3 regions of the Exiguobacterium sp. s21 genome follow, and region 3 is predicted to be linked to each of the others. Evidence: riboswitches for the same ligand, from Rfam matches in the RefSeq annotation. Region 3 holds a riboswitch; each other region holds the start of a gene.
What was found. A riboswitch is a leader RNA that binds a small molecule or an ion and turns the genes downstream of it on or off. The one in region 3 is predicted to bind thiamine pyrophosphate.
Positions count from the first base shown of each region.

Region 1: linked by a shared signal. The riboswitch ahead of thiW (energy coupling factor transporter S component ThiW) and the one ahead of thiT (energy-coupled thiamine transporter ThiT) in region 3 are both predicted to bind thiamine pyrophosphate.
Region 2: linked by a shared signal. The riboswitch ahead of KNP06_RS08830 (YkoF family thiamine/hydroxymethylpyrimidine-binding protein) and the one ahead of thiT (energy-coupled thiamine transporter ThiT) in region 3 are both predicted to bind thiamine pyrophosphate.

Region 1 covers NZ_JACSLF010000003.1:245,719-249,813, forward strand. Annotated here, with positions in the region: gene KNP06_RS05900 (aminoglycoside phosphotransferase family protein) at 1-878, opposite strand, end outside; gene KNP06_RS05905 (hypothetical protein) at 921-1,241, shown strand; TPP riboswitch at 1,266-1,364, shown strand; gene thiW (energy coupling factor transporter S component ThiW) at 1,429-1,917, shown strand; gene KNP06_RS05915 (hypothetical protein) at 1,982-2,248, shown strand; gene KNP06_RS05920 (GNAT family N-acetyltransferase) at 2,243-2,722, opposite strand; gene KNP06_RS05925 (YcxB family protein) at 2,704-3,204, opposite strand; gene KNP06_RS05930 (VOC family protein) at 3,298-3,696, shown strand; gene KNP06_RS05935 (LTA synthase family protein) at 3,810-4,095, shown strand, end outside.
Region 2 covers NZ_JACSLF010000006.1:84,084-88,178, reverse strand. Annotated here, with positions in the region: gene KNP06_RS08845 (SMP-30/gluconolactonase/LRE family protein) at 1-174, shown strand, start outside; gene KNP06_RS08840 (hypothetical protein) at 187-450, shown strand; gene KNP06_RS08835 (GTP-binding protein) at 552-1,745, shown strand; TPP riboswitch at 1,808-1,908, shown strand; gene KNP06_RS08830 (YkoF family thiamine/hydroxymethylpyrimidine-binding protein) at 1,988-2,581, shown strand; gene KNP06_RS08825 (ECF transporter S component) at 2,574-3,149, shown strand; gene KNP06_RS08820 (ABC transporter ATP-binding protein) at 3,142-4,095, shown strand, end outside.
Region 3 covers NZ_JACSLF010000002.1:275,415-279,509, reverse strand. Annotated here, with positions in the region: gene rpmB (50S ribosomal protein L28) at 1-76, shown strand, start outside; gene KNP06_RS03905 (thiamine diphosphokinase) at 135-722, opposite strand; gene thiT (energy-coupled thiamine transporter ThiT) at 722-1,294, opposite strand; TPP riboswitch at 1,371-1,471, opposite strand; gene rpe (ribulose-phosphate 3-epimerase) at 1,491-2,147, opposite strand; gene rsgA (ribosome small subunit-dependent GTPase A) at 2,149-3,033, opposite strand; gene pknB (Stk1 family PASTA domain-containing Ser/Thr kinase) at 3,078-4,095, opposite strand, start outside.

The sequences.
Region 1 (4,095 bases), on a different contig from region 3:
TACTTCGTCACATATACATGCCACGACAAGGCACGATAGACGCAACCGAGCTCTTCGGCGATCAATAGATGACGCCAAAGTACGTCCTTGGGTGCGACGCCGCTCCACGCTTCCAAGTAAACCGTACGCATCGTTTGAATCTGTTCATACCAGGCGACCTCGTCTTCTTCCGGCAATAAGTCGTACAGCGCGTTCCAAAACACGCGCACGCTGAAAAACGGATGCGTGACGGTCGCGTCGCCCCAGTCGAGGATACACAAATCATTCGTCCGTTCCCGCCAGAAGATGTTGCCGCCGTGCAAATCACCGTGCTCGAGACTCATCGGCATCCCAATCGCCAGCTCATCGCACATCGCGATCAATTCATCTTGAAGCGCGAGCATGGCCTCGGCTTTGTATTGCTCGAGCCCGGCGCAGAGCTCAGGTAAATACGCACGGATTTCGTCCTTCAACTTGTCCGGTCGGCGGTCCGGGATGCCGTAAGACAAGCAGGTCTCGATCTGGTCGATCTCCTGTCGCTGCAGCTGTGCGTATTGACGCAACGCCGCTTCGTATCGACTCACGTTAGGTCGTTCACGTAACGCCTCACCGCCGATGTCTCGCATGAGTAACCAATGCTGAGCGAACTCGATGGCGATGACGTCAGGGATGAGACCCGGATGCCGCTCGGCTAGAAGCGCCGTCAGTCCGGCCTCGCCACGGCTGATGTCGGTCACCGCTTTGGCATAGTAACGTTCCTCATCGAGCGCGCCAACAAGCAAGTACGTCAAATCGGTATCTTTGATCACGTGCCACCTCGCATTCGGCACGTTTGCCTCAATCCATCGTTCGAACCGTTCACGAAACGATCGGTCACGCCATGGGATTGCCTGTCTCATCCTGTTCACCCTTTCTTTCATCATCTCCTAGGAGGAAACGATATGGACGTTGTATATTACTCATACCCGGTCGATGCCATCTTGTATATGTATTTAGGGGCGACGGCCGTTGTCAGTCTTCTCATTGGTCTGCTCGTCTGGCGTCTGTTCAAGCGACGGGATGTCGCCTTTTGGACCACGCTCGTGCTCAGCTTCATCGGGGTCTCGCTCTCGCTCGTTTGGTTTCAACAGGCGTCCGTCGCCGTGTTCATGGGGACACTCCCGTGGTTGATCAATCTCGTCTTCTCCCTTTTGTTGTACGGTCTGTTCGTCGGCATCATCTATGTCACGTTCCGACCACGAAAGCTCGACCGCGTCCAATGACGGTATGCTATACTCATGTTAATAAACGACCACTAGGGGAGCCTTCGGGCTGAGACGGCATGCGCCGGACCCTTCGAACCTGATCTGGCTCATACCAGCGTAGGGAAGTGGTGTGGGATTCGTCTGTCTTTCCACGCCACTTTTCCACTTGGAGAAGTGGCGTTTTCATTTTGAAAGGAGACTATCTATGCGTATTCAACAACTCACTTGGATGGCGATGCTCATCGCCATCGCCGTCATCGGTTCCCTGTTCATCTCGATTCCGACCGGTGTCGCCCGTGCCTATCCGATTCAACATATGGTGAACGTCATCGCCGCCGTCACCGTCGGGCCGATCGGGGCCGTTCTCGTTGCGTTCGTGACCGGAATCGTCCGTGTCATGACCGGTACCGGGTCGCTCTTGGCCTTTCCCGGAGGTATGATTGGGGCGCTTTTGGCCGGGGTCTTCTATATGAAGACGAACCGCGTCGCCTTCGCCGCATTTGGTGAAGTCATCGGGACCGGCCTCATCGCTTCGCTCGTCGCCGTCCCGTACGCCAAGGTGTTGATGGGGACCGAGTTCGGGGCGCTGTTCTTCTTCCCAGCCTTCCTTGCCTCGAGTGTGACTGGGGCCGTGCTCGGCTGGATCGTCTTGGCTCGGGTCAAGCAATTACGACCGCTCACGGTGAAACGATAAATAGGAGTTCCCCCCGCTGAAAAAAATGGTAAAATCAGGATAACACATACTGGGAGGTCATTTCTTGAATCGATTGACGCTATTATTGGCGGCCACCGCTTGCCTGTTCATGTCCGGTCTCTTGTACACGCTCGAACGCATCGCCACGTTCACCCGCTGGAATGCTCAGATTGCGACAGGCACGTTTTCCAGCGAGCCGATGTTCGTCGATGTGCTGCTCCAAAACGTGTTCATCTCGATTTTCGGAGTGGCCGCGATCGTTCTCTTTTTCAAAGCGGGCAGTGCTGTCCAAAATACAACGTCCACAAAAGCAGGGACAGCCGACTCATGACGGCTGTCCCTGCTTAACGTGATACACCCAAATCTCTTCCCCGTTTGCCTCATCAATCAGGCCACTGTCGACAAATCCCCCCTTCGCATAGAACCGTTTTGCCGGTTCGTTCATCGGATGCAAACTGAGGATGAGGTCATCGACATCGAAGCGTTCTTGCATCCACTGAATCGCAAGTTGTAAACATGTTGAACCGATACCTTTCCCTTGCTCTGTCACATCGATCATAAATCGATCGAGCCAGATGTAACGCTCCACCTTGTTCTCTGCCCCAATCATCATGAAGCCGACGGGATGATCATCGCGACAAAGTGCATAGCACTGCCACGCATATTTGACATCGGTTTCCATCTCGCGGAGCGATTCGGCGTTTGTTTCGATAAAGCGAGCTTGGTCAGAAGCGACGGTCAAGGCGACAACAGCCTCCCGGTTCGTGTCATCGACAAGTTGAATCGTCAGCGTATCGGCAGCCATCGGCGCACCTCTTCCATGTCCAGTCCGCGCTTCGGCAAGATATAGGCGCTGACCGAGGAGTTGTATAGATACACATAATCGTCCTCCTCGACGACTTCCTTGATTCCTGCCCATGACACACGCGTCTCGCCGAACTCATTTAAATCGCGCAGACCAGTCTCCTCCAAATCCATCGTGTGGGGACCAATCATACCTTCGTTGCTGCGTTCGTCGATGAGACGCCGCGTCTGCTTCCGGACGTGCCGTTCAAAGTATTTCGGATAATATAGGAACCACAGAACGCTCGCGATTCCGTATATCCCGTACAGCCACCAGTCCGTCTCTTGGAGCCACGTCGCCAGCACGAAAGCAGCGCCTAAAAAGATAAGTGGTCCGATGATTCGCTGCAGGAGAATCATTCGCTTTCCGGTCTTCGAACGTTTAATATGGCTCAAGTTGAACCGGATATAGTCGTCTTCTGTCAATTCGTATTGGATTTTCATCATCATTCCCTCCTCGGTGTCCTATACGTCTCACGTGAAGAAAAGTTCCGTTCAGAACGTTGATTCGATACACTAAAACAAAGGAGTGACATCATGAAACAAATCCATCACATCTGTATTCAAACACCCGACTATGAGGCGTCCAAACAATTTTATGAGGCGCTCGGCTTCGAGCTCGTTCAAGAGTCGCCCGACTTTCATACGCGCGCGTACAACAGCTGGCTCAAACTCGGTGACTTTTATATCGAGCTTCAAACGGCAAAAGTCGACGAGACGTTGTCGCCTTATTCGAAGCACGTGGCCGGCCCGGTCCACTTCGCGCTTTATGTCGATGACCTCGAAGCGGAAGTGAGACGGCTAGAATCACTTGGCGTGACGTTCCTACCAAAGCACGGCGGGAACATTTACTTCGTCGTTGACGGTCATTTGAGTAAATTAAAAGCTCCGGAAGGCACGATTATCGAGCTCCGGGACACGTTTGTCATCAAGTGAGGCGCTGCCTCGCTTTTTTTATTGCCAAAATCGCACACCCTCATGTTTTTCGCCGTCTTCGAACAGGTACAAGACAAAGAACACACTTTGTCCGTACCGTTTGGAGGCCTTTCATGAAATATCTCGATTATTGGAGTTACTTATCGCTCTCCCTCGCCAAGCTGTTCCTCTTCAGCCTGTTGACCGCGAGCGCGTTCGACCTACCTTTTCTATTCATCAACCTCGCGACCATCTTGATGATGACGAGTTGGGCGCTACTCGTAAAATCGCAGACACGTCGCTGGATTTTGTTCGCGTCGCTGTTTCTGCACAGCACGCTACTCATCTCGGACGTCTGGTACTACCGCTATTTCGGTAACTTGCTGTCGGCCGCCTTGCTCTCTGACATCGGCCAGATGG
Region 2 (4,095 bases), on a different contig from region 3:
GCCCCGAACGTCACGTCATGCTGTTTCGTCGGTGATGACTTGAAACAACTTGCCATCACGACGGCGCGCGAAGGAATGGATGACGCGGCGCTCGAGGCCCATCCGGACGCAGGTTCGGTCTTTAAAATTGATACAGATGTGAAAGGGATGCCGCTCTATCGGTTTGGTCGATAAGGAGGTACGAAGATGGTAAAACGATTGCTCGTTCGTGCGGGAATCGGTTTGGCGCTCGCGGCGGTCGCCCGGGTCGGGATTCAAAAGCTGTTGGAAGCGAACCGGGAAGACGATCATACGTATTTGAATCCGCGGTGGGATGAGACGCCGAGTGTGGATGCCGATAAGGACGCGGATGAGGTCGGTCTGACCCAGCTCGACTCGATTTATCGAGCCGAGTGGCAGGCGAACGCCTATCCACGCTCAGAGGCCGAACGCAAGGCGTTAGAAGAATAGGCAGGAGAACACGTCCGGAAACGGGCGTGTTTTTTTCTTGACAGACGTCACCGACCCGTCATCATCTAAAAAGTAATCATTACGATTTAGGTGTGGGTAGAATGAGACGAATCCCGATCACCGTGCTGTCCGGTTATTTAGGAAGCGGTAAGACGACACTATTAAACCACATATTGAACAATCGGACGGGCAAGAAATACGCCGTCATCGTCAATGACATGAGCGAGTTGAATATCGATGAGCGATTGATTGAACAGGGCGGTTTTTCAAGGACGGACGAAAAGTTGGTCGAACTATCGAACGGCTGCATCTGTTGCACGCTCCGTGAGGACCTGCTCGAGGCGGTAGCAGAGCTTGCGAACGACCGGGACCTCGACGGAATCATCATCGAGTCGTCCGGTATCTCAGAGCCGATCCCGGTCGCCCAAACGTTTACATATGCCGATGACGCCCTCGGCATCGATTTGACGAGCCGAGTCTATATCGATGCGATGGTGAGCGTCGTCGATGCGTTTCGGTTCTTAAAAGATTTCAACTCAGGCGAGTCGCTCCATGAACGCAAGCAGGCGATTGAGGCGACAGACGTCCGCGAAGTCGTCGACCTGCTCGTCGAACAAGTCGAATTCGCCGATATCATCGTCTTGAACAAGGCGGATCGCGTGAACGAGACCGAACTCGGCGAGATGACCGGACTGTTGAAGGCGCTCAACCCGACCGCGAAGCTGTTGACGTCTGTCCATGCGAACGTGGAATTGACCGAGCTGTTGGATGTCAATTTGTTCGATTTCGAACAGGCGATGCATGCGGCCGGGTGGATTCAAGAACTTGAGACAGATGTGCACACGCCGGAGACGGAAGAATACGGCATCAGTTCATTCGTCTATCGTCGGCGTCGGCCGTTCCACCCGGAGCGTCTCCATGCCTGGATCGAGGCGTTTCCGGAAGAAATCGTCCGCGCGAAAGGGTTCTTATGGATTGCTTCCCGGAACGACCTCGCCTGTCTGTTTTCACAAGCGGGCTACGCCTCGACGCTCGAACATGCCGGGCGCTGGCTCGCGACGCTTCCGGAAGATGAGCGTCGTCACATGTTCGCGGCCGAACCGGAACTCGCCGCCGACTATGTCGAACCGTACGGGGACCGACAGACGGAGCTCGTCTTGATCGGGCAGCGGATGGATCGAGCCATCATCGAACAAGAGCTCGATCACTGTCTGCTGACAGATGAGGAGATGGCGCTGGATTGGTCGACGCTCCGGGACACACTTCCGGGGAACGAGGTCGTCACGTTCTCATAAGACCGTTTACAAAATGAAAGCGGTCGTCTATACTGATTCTTGCATGAACAACCGCATACATTGGACTACACTAGGGGTGCTTCGGCTGAGATGTGAGCATGGCTCCAATCCCTTATGACTCGATCCGGGTAATACCGGCGTGAGGAAGTGTGGCACTTTTTCTAATGGATTAAAATTGGACGAGTGGCCGCATTCTCATGGATGCGGCTTTTTTGTGTACACATAATAAGGGGGAATAGAACATGAACAAACAATGTGGAACGAGCCCGATCGTCGGGTTCCGCTTTACACTGAGCCCGATGACGACTGATTTCGTGAGCATCATCAAAGGGGCGTTGAAGGAGACGGATTTACAAAACGTCTGGCGACATACCGATGACGTGTCGACGGTCATCCGTGGACGAAGTGAGCATGTATTCGATGTGGCTAAGGCCGTGCTGTCACACGCGACAAAGACAGGGGAACATGTGTCGATGAGCGGGACGTTCTCGGTCGGGTGTCCAGGGGATACGGCCGGAGATGAAGTGCTCGTTGTGTCGAGCGAACCGCTTAATGGTCCCGTCGGTCCGCAATATATCTCCTCACAGTTCGCGCTCTATCCGCTCGGTGATGACGACTATATGGACATCATCTACGAAGAAATCGCTTTTGCGAAAGAGCGAAGTGTCTTCAATGACTCGATGCATTACGCCTCAGGTATACATGGGGACATCGAGCCGGTGTTCGCTTTCTATGAGGCGACGTTTGAACGCGTCCGACAGAAGACAAGCCACGTCGTCATGACGGTGACGTTCAGCGTGAACAGTCCGTCACATGAGGGACGTATGGATGCTTAAATCGTGGAAGTTAAAAGAGATCGTCTTGTTGTCGATTTTATCGGTCGTGTTCGCGGTGGTCTATTTGGCGTTCGTCCATGCTGGGAACTTGTGGGCCGGTCTGATTGGACCAATCGCCTACGAATGGATTTTTGGGATATGGTTCATCGTCTCGATTATCGCAGCTTATATCATTCGCAAGCCTGGGGCTGCATTCTTGTCCGAAGTGCTTGCGGCGACGATTGAGATGATGATTGGCAACGCCATCGGACCGCGCATCATTTTAGTCGGGATCGTTCAAGGGATCGGCGCCGAAGCGGCGTTCGCTTTGACGGGTTATAAACGCTATGATCTTTGGGTGCTCATGCTCGCCGGATTCAGTGCTGCTGTGACAAGTTTCGCATATACGTACGTCATGGGAGGGCTCAATGCCCTCAGTCCGACATATGTAGCTACGATGTTCGCACTACGCGCAACGAGCGGGATGTTGATTGCTGGTCTGGGCGGTAAGATTTTGAGCGACTTGTTGCTTCGGACGGGCGCGCTTGATGGGTATGCTCTCGCGCGACAGGACCGTATGCATGATTGAGGCAGAACATCTGACATTTCGTTATCCGAACAAGAAATGCGATGTCTTGACGGATATCACACTACGTCTAACAAAAGGGAGAACGGTCATTACAGGGGCAAGTGGTTCGGGAAAATCAACATTGCTCGCTTTGATGAATCGTCTCTATCCGGACAATTGTGATGGCATCGTGACGGGCAGATTGCACTTGTTCGATCGCTCTTATGATACGTATGAAGCTGGCGAAGTGAACCGGCGCGTCGGAACGGTCTTTCAGGACCCGGACAGTCAGTTCGTCATGCAGACGGTCGAAGAAGAATTGATTTTCACGCTCGAAAACTTTGCCGTCGCGAGAGACGAGATGATGGCCCGTGTCACCACAATGTTAGAGGCGTTGCATTTGACCGATTATCGTCACCGTACCATTCATGACCTATCGGGGGGTGAGAAGCAGCAAATTGCCGTCGCTTGTGCCTTGATTGGCCGTCCCGAGTGGCTCCTCCTCGATGAGCCGCTCGCTCACCTCGATCCTGAGACCGCCCATCATTTCGTTCGTTGGCTCGACGGCGTCGCACAGACCGTAAACGTTGTCGTCATCGAGCATCGGCCATACATATGGGGTGATTTTTTTAACCGACAAATAAAGCTCGTGAGTGGGCGCATCGACTATGATGGACCGTTCATCGTCCGACCAGATTATGCGTTCTCTCCAATTAAAGTTGAACGAGGAAAGGAAATGTTATTTCACATACCGGAATTAAAACGAAAAACATTTCAATTAGCAGCGAGCGAGTTAAAGGTCGCTGAGGGTGATCTCATTGCGGTGCTCGGTCGAAATGGTAGCGGAAAGTCGACATGGCTGCGAAGCCTAGCCCGGAAACATCGTGAAGTCGGCCTCGTCCCGCAATCACCGGCGCATCTATTCGTTACGAATGATGTGACCCGAGAACTCGCATATGGCCATAAT
Region 3 (4,095 bases):
TCTCGTTGACGGTAAACCTAAACGAGTTTGGGTTTCAGCTCGCGCTCTTAAATCAGGTCTCGTTGAACGCGTATAATTTTTATACACGAACGAAATAAATCCCAGCGGCATTCGCCGATGGGATTTTTTTGTGTTCATTTTTTGATATACAGCACGAGCACCGTGCCTTCATGCACAATCAAATCCGCTGATTCGCCGGCCCACTCGTTCGAGATTGTGAGCGCCTCATGGCTGACGACATCGTGGTGGTCGAGCGGATATTTGACGCCACGGATTGACACGTTCGCCCGTTTCCACGGGACGAGCGACAAATAGTGATCGTCTTGACGCGGGAGCTCGTGACGCCCGGTTCCGACAAGACGAACGGTTTGCCCGGCCGTGAACAAACACATCTCTGGATACGCCTCGAGCAGCCCAATATTACCGAGCGTCATGTCGAGGCGTCCACCGAGAGCGCCGTACACGAGCATCTCCGTCGCCCCGTGTCCACGGGCCGCCTCGAGCGCGATCTCAAGGTCGGTCACATCTTTTTCAGATGGGTAACGGACGGCGTCGATCGGCACTTCGCCCGTGAAAGAGTCGAAATCGCCGACGACGAGATCCGGGTTCAGCCCGTGGTTCAACAGTGTCTCGTACCCCCCGTCGACGCCGATGATGTAATCGACGTCACGAGGGAGTCCCGAGATTGGTTCCGGGCTGGCCGCCACGATCAGCACCCGCATTAGCGGACGTCCCGGGTCGCGAGCGTGGCGAAACGTGGTGCCGAGACGAACAAGAGAACGAGGACGACGGCCGACACGAGGAAGGACGGCAACATATACGTCATGTTATAAGCAAACGAATAGGCGACGACCGGCCCTTCCGCATACTCGGCGAAGAAAACGATCCCTGATAAAACGTGGGCGCCGTAGCGAAGCAAAGAACCGAGGAGCGCCCCGAGCACCAAGTAGACGACGAGCGTCTTTTTCGCCTCGTCCTTGGCGGCTCGTTTCACTTGTCCGGCGAACAGTCCGGCCATACCGACGACACCATAAGCGAATGTGTAGTCGAGCAGGAACTGGACCGGCGTGAAGATGTAAGCCCCGAACAGCAGTTGCAACGTTCCGACGAGCGCTCCTGTCGCCAGTCCTCCTTTTAATCCATGGCGGTACGCCATCACGAAGATTGGCAACATCGCCAGGCTGATCGATCCACCCTGCGGCATCCGGAACGGGATGAGCAAATCAAAGATCAAGCCGAGTGCGGCGAACAATGAGATTTCAATGAGCGCCTGTAGTTTTAAACGTTGTTTCATCTTATTCCCTCCTAATTATATGAGCGAACGACAAAAAGCAGCATGACGTAAACGCCATGCTGCTATCGAGTAGCAACGTGCATTTTCGCCACATCCCTACGTCCGTGTGAACGGAACAGGTTCAAAGGGTTAGCAAATGCCTCTCAGCCACAGAATGTGACACCCCTTGCGACAATATTTGTTGTTCTATTGACGATTATACACGAGATGCGTGACGAATGCTATCGATTGCGTCTTTATAGCTCGGCTCGTTATAGATGGCTGAGCCAGCCACGAGCACATCAGCTCCAGCGTCGATGCATAATTTCGCCGTCTCTGCGTTGACACCGCCGTCGATCTCGATTTCAAAGTCGAGACGACGCGCTTGGCGCATCTCGCTCAGCGCTGCAATTTTCGGGACGACCGATTCGATGAATGCCTGGCCCCCAAAGCCAGGGTTCACCGTCATAAGGAGCACCATGTCGACGTCACCGAGCACATGTTCAATCGACGACAGCGGCGTATGAGGATTCAAGACGACACCACACTTGGCGCCAGCCGCTTTGATTTGTTGCAACACGCGATGCAAATGATTCGTCGCTTCAACGTGGACGGTGACGATGTCTGCCCCGGCCTTGATAAAATCTTCGACGAACCGTTCGGGCTGGTCGATCATCAAATGGACGTCTAACACCATGTCCGACTTCTTCCGTAAGCTCGCTAACACCGGTAGGCCGATTGAGATGTTCGGGACGAATTGACCGTCCATGACGTCAAAATGGATGTAATCCGCTCCAGCCTCTTGGACCGCCCTCACTTCTGCCTCTAAATTGGCGAAGTCCGCCGCTAAAATCGATGGTGCAATTTTAATCATGTCAGTACCTCCGTTGTCTATCGTTTAACTCTGCCATAAACGTAACATAATTCTCATAGCGGGTGGAAGCGATTTCTCCAGCTTCGACGGCCGCTTTGACGGCACAACCTGGTTCGTTCAAATGGGCACAACCGCGGAATTTACAGTCATCGTGCCGCTCGACGAACTCAGGGAAACACCAGCGCATCTCTTCGACTTCGAGTTCTTCTGGGAACTCGAGGCTCGAGAAACCAGGCGTATCGGCCACGAGCCCGTCGGCAAGCGTGATCAGCGTGACGTGACGCGTCGTATGCTTACCGCGCCCGAGTGATTTCGAGATTTTCCCGGTCGCAAGTTCAAGCTCAGGTGCGACCGCGTTCAAGAGCGAGCTCTTGCCGACCCCGGTCTGTCCGGCGAATACGCTCGTCTTCTCCTTAAACGACCCACGAATTTGTTCGATTCCCGATCCGTCCTCGGTCGACGTCTCGATGACCTCATAGCCGATCGAACGGTATAAGGCCGCTGCTTCATGAATCTTCTCCCGTTCCGACTCCGTCAACAAGTCCATTTTCGTCAAAACGATAATCGGATGGACTTGCTTCGATTCAATCAAGACGAGGAAACGGTCGAGCAGATGGAACGAGAACGCCGGCTCTTTTACCGAGAATAACAAGAACGCTTGATCGATATTGGCGATTGGCGGACGGACGAGATGGTTCGACCGCTCGTCAACAGCCAATATATAACCGGTACCATCCCCTTGGTCTTGGATGTCGACATCGTCGCCGACGACAGGTGAGATGTTCCGGTTTCGGAAATTGCCGCGGGCGCGACAACGGATCTCTTGTTTCTCTTCCGTCATGACGTCATAAAACCCGCCTTGTAATCGAATAATCGTACCTTTCATTCCATTACCTCCTTAGAAAAAGAGGCGACGCGCACGCCACCTCTTCATTGTGATTCTTTTGCTTGTGCGTAAGTCACCGTATCCGTGCGAACAACTTCGCCATCGACTTCAATCGTCGCGGTTCCGACTTCGTCCGGTGCGATGACGAGCGTATACGAGTAAGTCGTCGTCTCCGTTATCTTATCACGCAACACCTCGACTTCGCCACGGGCATCGACCGTCCGAATGACGACTTCGAGCGCTTCAGCCTCTTCCCCTTCGGGCGGCGGCTCGATTTCGACGTTGACTTCCCGTTCGATTGAGACGTCGGTCGGTTCGACCCCTTGTGACACGATGACGGTCAGTTCCGTCCCCGGGTCGACTGCCGTTCCTGCCGTCGGGAGTTGGCGGATGATTTGATTTGCAGGAACACTCGTTGAATACTCATCACGTTTGACGATTTTCAAGCTATTCTGTTCGGCATACGTCGTCGCTTCCTCGAACGTATAGCCCGCCAAGTTGGCGAGTTCGATTTTATTACTGCCGGTCGAGACGACAAGCGTCACCGTCTCTTCAGATGGGACGACCTCGTTGCCTGGGGCGATCGATTGGGAGATGACATCCCCGCTATCGACCGTCTCGGATGCCTCCGACTGAATCTCGATATCCGTGAACTCAAGATCTTTGAGCGTCCGTTCGGCCGACGACTGGGACAGTCCTTCAACATCCGGCATCTCGACCGTCTCTTTTCCGGCCGAGACGACGATTGTCACGGTCGTCCCACGTTTCGGCTTCCGTCCGGCTTGCGGTGTCTGCGAGATGACGTCGCCAGCGGCAATGTTGTCACTTGCCCGTTCAGTTGCCTCGACGACAAAACCGGCCGTTTCGAGCTCGGTCGTCGCCTCGTCGCTCGTCATGCCGACGACGTCCGGGACGACGGCACGGGACATCTCGTCAGCAATGACGTAAGCCCCGATCCCGCCACCAATCAACAGGAGCGCAAGCAAGAGCCAAAGCCACCACTTCTTCTTCCGTTTCGGTTTGTCTTTCACAGGTTCACTTACTGCGACCGGTTGCTCGGGC